4 regions of the Microbacterium sp. X-17 genome follow, and region 4 is predicted to be linked to each of the others. Evidence: riboswitches for the same ligand, from Rfam matches in the RefSeq annotation. Region 4 holds a riboswitch; each other region holds the start of a gene.
The links. Region 4 has a riboswitch for thiamine pyrophosphate ahead of ABCS02_RS13750 (ECF transporter S component). Riboswitches for the same ligand answer to the same signal wherever they lie in the genome.
Positions count from the first base shown of each region.

Region 1: another riboswitch for thiamine pyrophosphate. It lies ahead of ABCS02_RS03930 (ECF transporter S component); the one in region 4 lies ahead of ABCS02_RS13750 (ECF transporter S component).
Region 2: another riboswitch for thiamine pyrophosphate. It lies ahead of thiM (hydroxyethylthiazole kinase); the one in region 4 lies ahead of ABCS02_RS13750 (ECF transporter S component).
Region 3: another riboswitch for thiamine pyrophosphate. It lies ahead of thiC (phosphomethylpyrimidine synthase ThiC); the one in region 4 lies ahead of ABCS02_RS13750 (ECF transporter S component).

Region 1 is NZ_JBDHNI010000001.1:804,150-806,342, reverse strand. Features, by position in the region: gene ABCS02_RS03935 (ATP-binding cassette domain-containing protein) at 1-490, opposite strand, end outside; gene ABCS02_RS03930 (ECF transporter S component) at 503-1,171, opposite strand; TPP riboswitch at 1,254-1,359, opposite strand; gene ABCS02_RS03925 (DEAD/DEAH box helicase family protein) at 2,120-2,193, opposite strand, start outside.
Region 2 is NZ_JBDHNI010000001.1:810,047-812,239, reverse strand. Features, by position in the region: gene ABCS02_RS03970 (DUF1990 family protein) at 1-11, shown strand, start outside; gene arfB (alternative ribosome rescue aminoacyl-tRNA hydrolase ArfB) at 48-485, shown strand; gene ABCS02_RS03960 (dihydrofolate reductase family protein) at 513-1,073, shown strand; TPP riboswitch at 1,128-1,228, shown strand; gene thiM (hydroxyethylthiazole kinase) at 1,221-2,027, shown strand; gene thiE (thiamine phosphate synthase) at 2,024-2,193, shown strand, end outside.
Region 3 is NZ_JBDHNI010000002.1:740,318-742,510, reverse strand. Features, by position in the region: gene ABCS02_RS12030 (hypothetical protein) at 1-219, opposite strand, end outside; gene thiD (bifunctional hydroxymethylpyrimidine kinase/phosphomethylpyrimidine kinase) at 329-1,177, opposite strand; TPP riboswitch at 1,247-1,355, shown strand; gene thiC (phosphomethylpyrimidine synthase ThiC) at 1,352-2,193, shown strand, end outside.
Region 4 is NZ_JBDHNI010000002.1:1,080,368-1,082,560, reverse strand. Features, by position in the region: gene ABCS02_RS13755 (ATP-binding cassette domain-containing protein) at 1-566, opposite strand, end outside; gene ABCS02_RS13750 (ECF transporter S component) at 571-1,194, opposite strand; TPP riboswitch at 1,187-1,295, opposite strand; gene ABCS02_RS13745 (D-alanyl-D-alanine carboxypeptidase) at 1,333-2,193, shown strand, end outside.

The sequences.
Region 1 (2,193 bases), on a different contig from region 4:
CGACGCGCGGGTCGAAGACGAGCGCGCCGGCCAGGGCCAGGCGCTGCGCCTCCCCGCCGGAGAGCGCGTGCGTCCGGTGGTCGAGCTCCCCCGCGAGACTCAGCCCGGAGAGCGCGGATCGGACGCGATCCCAGAGCTCCGCCCGCGGGGTGCCCGTGTTCTCCAGTCCGAAGGCCGCGTCCCGGCCGATGGTCTCCGCGACGGTAGCGTCCCGGGGATCCTGCATCAGCAGCCCCGTCATCATGGCGGCCGGCGCCGAGTCGTCGACCAGCACCGTCCCGTCCGCGCCGTCCGGGGCGTCCGCCGACAGGCCCGCCAGCGAGCCGGCGATCGCCCGGAGCAGCGTGGACTTCCCGCTGCCGCTCGGCCCGACGAGCAGGACGCGCTCGCCGGGTGCGATGTCCAGCGAGAAGTCCTCGAAGACGCTCTCCGAGCGCCCGACCGGCCGCCAGGAGAAGCTCCGGAACCGGATGCTGGCTCCCCGTGTCACGGTGTCGATCGGTCAGGCCCTTCCGGCGCGACGCTCGAGCACCTCGTGCCCCGCGGGGAACGCGTTGAGCGCCCCGGCCCGCGCGAGGGCCCGCGTGAGCGCCCAGCCCCCGACCCCGGCGATCACGCCGCCGGACAGGATCCCCGCCACCAGGTACACGAGCTTCCACGTCCAGGAGTACGACGGGACGTACGCCCACCACTCGTAGCACGCGATCTCCAGCGCCGCCGAGAGCATCCCGCCGCCGATCGCCGCCGCGAGCCCGAAGTAGCGCCACAGCAGGATGGCGAAGACGATCTCCACGCCGACGCCCTGCAGGAACCCGGACAGCAGGACTGCCACGCCCCACTGGTTGCCCAGCAGAAGCTCGACGTTGGCCGCCACGAGCTCCGTGAGGACGGCGGCGCCCGGCCGGCGGATGACGAGCGCACCCACCACCGCCGGGATCAGCCACACGCCGAGCGAGAGCTCGCCCGCCGGCGGGAACGCAGCGGAGGCCAGCGAGACACCCGGATAGACGAAGGTGTCGAACGCCCAGAACACGACCCCGAAGGCCACCGCGATCATCGCAGCGCTGATCAGGTCGACGGCCCGCCACTTCGCCAACGGCCTGCGCGCAAGGACGTACCTCCCGGCCGTCCGGGTCGCCGTGCTCGAACTCGTCGTCGTCTTGTCACTCATCTCGTGAGCGCTCCTCTTCCCGCAGTGTGGATGGGGACAGGAGGAGCGCAGCACGCGCGCGGTGATATCCGTCGTACGTCTCGCATGTCAGAATTCGACTCCCTTCGCCGGTGCTAACCGGAGCAGGTTCCGAGGGTCAGCGGCAAGCCGCACTCTCAGCGCTTTCGGGCGCTCCCCTGTCGTTCAGGACGATGGTAGCAGCGTGCGGCGCAGCCGGAGAACACGGCTCTGGTCGCGCGTCACGCAGTGCGGGATCACGCCCGCGACGGCCACGACGACACCGCCGGATCGGCCGAGTTATCCGCATTCCGCAGTCCCGATCCACGTGGACGAACGTGTCTACTTGCGGCCACGCAACGGGCCGATGCAAGGTGTGTCAGTACTGGCCCCGCGTCGTAACCCGAGACGATGTCGGGGCCACTTCGTGAGCGCGGCCCGGTCGAGGGCGGCGCCCGGACGGCCGAGGTGCCCCTGGAGAGACTCAAAAACTGCGACCAGCCTTTAACTATCGCTAGCGAGGCTCCAAAATCCGCGGAATTCCGCGCTTTTTGACCTCCTAGAGATGACTGCGATCACATAGGAACGCACCCGAGTGTGGGCAAATTTGGCCACGGCGGATTAGCTGTATCAAGAGGTCTCTGACGTTTCTGCATCAGGACATCTCTGACGAACGGTGTATCAGGACATCTCTGACGGAGGCTGTGCCAGGACATCGGTGACAATTCTGCCTCAGGACATCGATGACAGTTTAGACCGTCTTAGGTTTGCGGCCGCGGTGTTGGCCACTGGCGATTATTTGGTGCCGGACTTGCGCCAGGAGTTATTCGGCGATGAGAGTTCCCTGGTGGTCGAAATCAGCACGATCTTCCCTTCCTCGACGATGAAGCAGACGAGCTCGCGAAGACGCGGCTCGGCTCGTGTGGAAACGGACGTGGGGGCGACGTCGGATTAGGCCACGTCCCGCCTATACGTCGCCCTGAACACGGCCTCCTCCAACCAGCGCTTGAAACTCTCGTTATCCT
Region 2 (2,193 bases), on a different contig from region 4:
CGCTGCGCTGACCCGCTCGGCGCCACGAGTGAGAGGATGATGGACCCATGCCCACCGTCCACCGCCCCGGCCTCCGCGTCGACTCCGGACTCACCATCCCCGAGTCCGAGCTGTCCTGGCGGTTCTCGCGGTCGTCCGGTCCCGGCGGCCAGGGTGTGAACACCGCCGACTCCCGGGTGGAGCTCCTCTGGGATGTGGCGGCCTCCGCCGTCCTCTCGACGGCACAGCGCGACCGGCTGCTCGATCGCCTGAGCGGCCGCATCGTGGACGGGGTGCTGACGATCACCGCATCCGAGCACCGCGCGCAGGTGCGCAACCGGGAGGCGGCGCGCCTCCGGCTGGCCGAACTCGTGGCCGACGCCCTCCGGCCTCCCGCGCCACCGCGACGCCCGACCCGGCCCACCCTCGGCTCCAGCCGACGGCGCCTGGAGGCGAAGAAGCGCCGCACGGATGTCAAGCGCCTGCGTCGGCCTCCCACGGACTGAGCCCGCACGCCTGTCGAAAGGAACGGGATGAGACCCCTCCGCTACGCCATCAACGTCACGCTCGACGGCTGCGTCCACCACGAGGCGGGCCTCCCGCCCGACGCGGACTCGATGCGCTTCTGGACCGCCGAGCTGGAGCGGGCCGACGCCCTGATCTTCGGCCGGGTGACCTACCGGATGATGGAGTCCGCGTGGCGCCGCCCGGCCACCGGCGCGTGGCCCGAGTGGATGGACGAGACGCAAGTCCCGTTCGCCGAGGCCATCGACCGGGCGAGGAAGCACGTGGTGTCCCGCACGCTGACCGAGGTCGACTGGAATGCCGCGCCGCTGACCGGCGACCTGCGGCACGCGGTCGAACGCCTCAAGCAGGAACCGGGCGAGGGCCTGTTCGTCGGCGGGGTGACCCTCCCCCTCGCGCTGGCGAACCTGGGCCTGATCGACGAGTACGTGTTCGTGGTGCAGCCGGTCCTCGCCGGCCACGGGCCGACCCTGCTCGCCGGGCTGCGCGAGAGCATCCGGCTCGAACTCGTGGAGCGGCGGGAGTTCGGCTCGGGGGTGACGGCGCTGCGGTTCCGGCCGGGGACGTAGTCCGGTGCTGAGCGGCGGCCCCGGCCGGTCCGCCGCCGCGCCCTCGCTAGACTGGCCGATGACGCGGGGTGCCTCCCTCTCCAGGGCTGGCTGAGAACACACCCGTCGAACCTGATCTGGTTAGTACTAGCGAAGGGACGTCATTCCATGACTTCTTCCTCCCCTGCCATCGACTCGCCCGAGTTCGGCGCCGCCCTGAGCGGGCTGCGCGCTCAGCCGCCGCTCGTGCAGTGCCTGACGAACATCGTCGTCGCCCAGTGGACCGCCAACGTCCTGCTCGCGGTCGGGGCGGCCCCCGCGATGGTCGACAACCCGCGCGAGGCGGCCGAGTTCGCGCCCATCGCGAGCGGCGTCCTGGTGAACCTCGGCACCCCGTACGACGACACCTCCGACGCGATGACCGCGGCCGCCGGCGCTGCGGCAGCGGCCGGGACGCCGTGGGTGCTGGACCCCGTCGCCGCGGGTGGCCTGCGCTGGCGCACCGGGCTCGCCCTCGAACTGCTGCGCTCCTCCCCCACCATCGTCCGCGGGAACGCCTCCGAGATCATGGCCCTCGCCGGCGGCGCCGGAGGCAAGGGCGTGGACTCGACCGACAGCCCGGAGGCGGCGCTGGCGGCGGCCCAGGAGATCGCCCGCACCTTCGGCACCGTCGTGGCGGTGAGCGGTCCCGTCGACCACCTCACCGACGGCGAGCGCACCGTCCGGATCGCCAACGGGCACCCGTGGATGACGCAGGTCACCGGCGTCGGCTGCGCCCTCGGCGCCCTGATGGCCGCCTTCGCCGGCAGCGCCGACCCCCTGACGGCGGCCGCCTCCGCGACCGCGGTGCTCACGGTCGCAGCCGATCGGGCGGCGTCCGTCAGCCAGGGGCCGGGAAGCTTCGCCGTGAGCCTGCTCGACGAGCTGGCCGCCCTGACGCCCGACAGCCTGGTCGCGGCGGTCCGCGTCGCATGACGGCGCGCCCGCCGCTCGACCTGTCCCTCTACCTCGTGACCGACACCCGGCTGTGCGGCGACCGCGGCGTCGCGTCCACGGTCGGCGAGGCCATCGCGGCCGGGGTCAGCGTGGTCCAGCTCCGCGACCCGGACGCGACCGATGACGAGTTCGTCGCGCTGGGACG
Region 3 (2,193 bases), 340 kb from region 4:
CGCGCTCGCGCGCGCCGTCGAGCGAGCGCTGCGGCTCACCGCCGCCGCGACGACCCAGACGCCCAGGGCGACCACGAGGACCGGGAAGACCCACTGCCCCACGAACGCCGCGTGCGCCGAGAAGCCGAGGATGCTGGCGACCACATAGGCGCCTCCCGCCAGCACCGCGACGGCGAGCACCACCCACCCCGTGATGCGAACGGCCCGTGATCTACGCATGGTTATCTCCACATCCTCGTGCGTGTGCACCGAGCGTTCGAGGTCGGATGGGGATGAAACTACAACACAGATCGCCTGTTTGTTGGAGTTTCCACAGGCGGGAGCAACGTCACTTGGAGCGTCCAGAGCTTCCTCGCCCATGGAGGCCCTGCAGGCGCCAGGAGGTGTGGAAGTGGTGGAGGGGGCCGGGGCCGGCTCCCACGTCGAGGTCGTCGGCCGACGCGAGGCTGTCCGTGAGCCAGGCCTTCGTCGTGTCGAGTGCGGCGATCCAGTCGCCCAGGCGGGCGCGGTTCGTCGCGAGCGCTGCCGACAGCGAGCATCCGGTGCCGTGCGTGTTCCGTGTCGCGACCCGTGGGGCGGAGATCTCGTGGATTCGCCGGCCGGTCCCGAGCCTGTTCCCGGCATCGACGAGCGCGTCGGGCGAGGCGGGGCCGGCGAGGTGGCCTCCGGTGACGAGGACCGCGACCCCGGATGCCTCGGAGAGCCGCAGCGCCTGCCCGACCGCGGACTCCCAGTCGGATGCGCGCGGTTCGCCCGCGAGGACGGCCAGCTCGTCGAGGTTGGGCGTGATGACGTCGCAGCCGGACAGGAGTTCGCGGAGCGCGCCCACGAGGTCGCCGGAGCCCAGGTCCCCGCCGGTGCTGGCCTTCAGCACCGGGTCGAGCACGACGACCGGCGGGACGGTGCGCGCGAGCCACGCGGCCACCACGGCCGCGTTCTCGCGGGAGCCCAGCATCCCGATCTTGACCGCGTCGATCGTGACGTCGTCGCTCACGGCGTCGAGCTGCTCGGCGAGGAACCCCGCCGGCGGGGTGTGGATCGCGCGGACTTCGGTCGTGTTCTGCGCCACGAGGGCGGTGACGACCGCCATCCCGTAGCCGCCGTTCGCGGCGATGCTCTTCAGGTCCGCGTGGATCCCCGCACCGCCCGTGGGGTCGGTCCCGGCGATGCTGAGCACGCGGGGGATCATGGGCGGCCTTCCGTCGGGGGAGCAGCGTCACGATAACAGGCGATGTTGTAGGGTTTCGCGTATCCACACGGGTGCCCTCGCAAGGGCTGAGATCGGGCTGACGCGGCCTGCGACCGTTCGAACCTGTCCGGGTCATGCCGGCGAAGGAAGTAGGAGCCCTCGATGGGATCTGCCCGTTCTGCACACTCTCTGGCCCATCTGCACGACACGGAGCACGACATCCACGTGCCCGTCAGTCGGATCGCACTGGAGCCGTCGCCCGACGGCTCGGTCAACGAGCCGCTGACCGTGTACCGCACGGAGGGGCCCGGCAGCGATCCGGTCCGCGGGCTTCCGCCCCTGCGGGAGGGGTGGATCGCCGCCCGCGCGGACACCGAGACCTACCCCGGTCGCGACCGCAACCTCGAGGACGACGGGCGTTCTGCGCTGCGCCGGGGCGCGGCATCCGCGGAGTGGAAGGGCGTGAAGCCCCCGATCCGCCGCGCGAAGCCGGGGCGCACCATCACTCAGATGCGCTACGCCCGCGACGGCGTCATCACGCCGGAGATGCGGTTCGTGGCCCTGCGGGAGAACTGCGACGTCGAGCTGGTCCGCGCGGAGGTCGCCGCCGGCCGGGCGATCATCCCCAACAACGTGAACCACCCGGAGTCGGAGCCGATGATCATCGGCAAGGCGTTCCTCGTGAAGATCAACGCGAACATCGGCAACTCGGCCGTGACGAGCTCGATCGCCGAGGAGGTCGCGAAGCTGCAGTGGGCGACCACGTGGGGCGCGGACACCGTGATGGACCTCTCCACCGGCGACGACATCCACACCACACGGGAGTGGATCCTCCGCAACTCGCCCGTCCCGATCGGCACCGTGCCGATCTACCAGGCGCTGGAGAAGGTGAACGGCGACGCGTCCGCGCTCACCTGGGAGGTGTACCGGGACACGGTCATCGAGCAGTGCGAGCAGGGCGTCGACTATATGACCGTCCACGCCGGGGTGCTGCTCCGGTACGT
Region 4 (2,193 bases):
GAGGCGTCCGCGGCGCGGCGGACGGCATCCCGCACCTCCACGACCCCGTCCGGGTCGAGGTTGGCGGTCGGCTCGTCGAGGAGGATCGCGCCGGGCCGCATCGCGAGCACGCCCGCGAGCGCGAGGCGCTGCCGCTGACCGCCGGACAGCGCGGTCGTGGACCGGTCGAGCGGCAGGCCCAGGCCGACGGCATCCAGGGCCGCGGCGACGCGCGGCCCGATCTCCTCGCGCGGGACGCCGAGGTTCTCGCACCCGAACGCGACGTCGTCCCCGACCCGCGCAAGCACCGTCTGATTCGCCGGATCCTGCAGCACGAGGCCGGCGCGTCCGCGAGCGGACGCGGGCGGCACCCCATCCACCAGCAGCGCGCCGGTCTGCTCGCCCTCGTCGTCGCCGCCGAGCACGCCCGCGAAGCCGTGCAGGAGCGTGGACTTGCCGGCGCCGGACGCCCCGAGCAGGAGCAGGCGCTCGCCCGGTTCGATCCGCAGGCTCGTGTCCCGCACCGCCCACCGATGGCGCGTCGCGTAGCGCCAGCCCCAGCTGCGCGCCTCGAGCGCCGCCGGCATCGGGTCAGACGCGCCGGCCCGCGTCGCGTCCCGACGCGAAGCGGTTCAGCGCGCCCGTCGCGGCGAGCCCGCGCGCGATGAGCCAGGATCCGATACCCGCGATGACCCCGCCGGAGACGATGCTCGACACGACGTACACGGTCGCGAACGTGGCATCCGAGCCGGGGTAGGAGAACACGAGGTCGTTGATACCGCACGCGAGGCCCGCGCCCGCGCCCGCCAGGATGGCGACCGGCAGACGCCACACGGCGTACGCGAACAGGAAGAACACGATCTCGGCGCCGAGGCCCTGGACAAGCCCGGACACGATCGTCAGCGGCCCCCACACGTTGCCGACGAGGGCCGAGATGGTGGCGGCGACGAGCTCCGCGTAGATCGCCGCACCGGGCTTTCGGACGATGAGCGCCGCAAGCACCCCGGCGACGAACCACGGTCCGTTCACGAGACCCTGGAGTCCGGGGAGAAGCGGCGTGAGGAGGGTTGCGGGCCCGAGGTACGCGACGTTCCAGACGACGAACAGGAGCGCACTGGCCACGGCGACGACGCTCGCGACCACGATGTCGACGACGCGCCACCGCCAGACGATGCGCGCGTAGGCGTTGCGCGGAGACGTGGAGACGGAATGCATGACTTCTCCTTCCTGCGCTGGCATGACCCAGATCAGGTTCGACGGTCGAAGCTTGATTGCTTCCTCTCAGCCCGGCACACCGGACTCCCGTGGTTGATGCGCATCAGTGTAATGGCTGCGCCACGGTACGGTACCGACATGACGATCGCCGGCCCGACCCCGCCGACGCGTCGCTCTCTCCGGGAGACCGGGGCGGTCGTCATCATCCCGCCGGCCGAGCCGCCGGCATCCGGCGCAGCGCTCTCCTGGGTCGACCCGGGCACGGTCGCGCGGCCGCAGATCACCGCGGCGATCGAGGCGAGCCCTTACGTGCCCGTCGCGCCGGACCTCCTGGCGAAGGCGCCGCGGCGCTCGCCCTGGCGCCCCGGGGTCCTCGTCCCGTTCGGGATCGTGCTCGCGCTCATCGCGGCGTATTGCACGACGACCCTGCTGTGGCCGTTGTCCGCGATCCCGCCGCAGGCGTCGGCCGTCGCCGTACAGCCGGTCGCGGCGACGGTCGCCACCCCCGCGTGGCCCGCGCAGGGCAGCGCCGCCGTCGCCGTGGAGGGCATCGGCGGGACGCTGTCGTCGACCGGCAACGCCTCCCCGATCGCGAGCATCACGAAGCTCGTCACGACGCTCATGGTGCTGGAGCGGATGCCACTCGCCGCGGGCGAGCAGGGACCGGCGTACCGGATGACGGCCGCCGACCGGGACGCCTACATCGGCTACCAGGACCGGGGCGAGTCCTCGCTCGACGTGCCGGTGGGCGGATCCCTCTCCGAGCTCCAGCTCCTGCAGGGGACGCTGATCGGCTCGGCGAACAACTACGCGCAGATCCTCGCCGACAGCATCTGGGCGAACGACGCCGTCTTCGCGAACGCCGCGTCGACGTGGCTCGCGGCGCACGGTCTGAGCGACATGCGGATCGTCGACCCGACCGGGATCGAGGAGGGCAACACGGCCTCCCCCGCCGACCTCGTCGCCCTCGCGCAGCGCGCCCTCGCGAACCCGGTGATC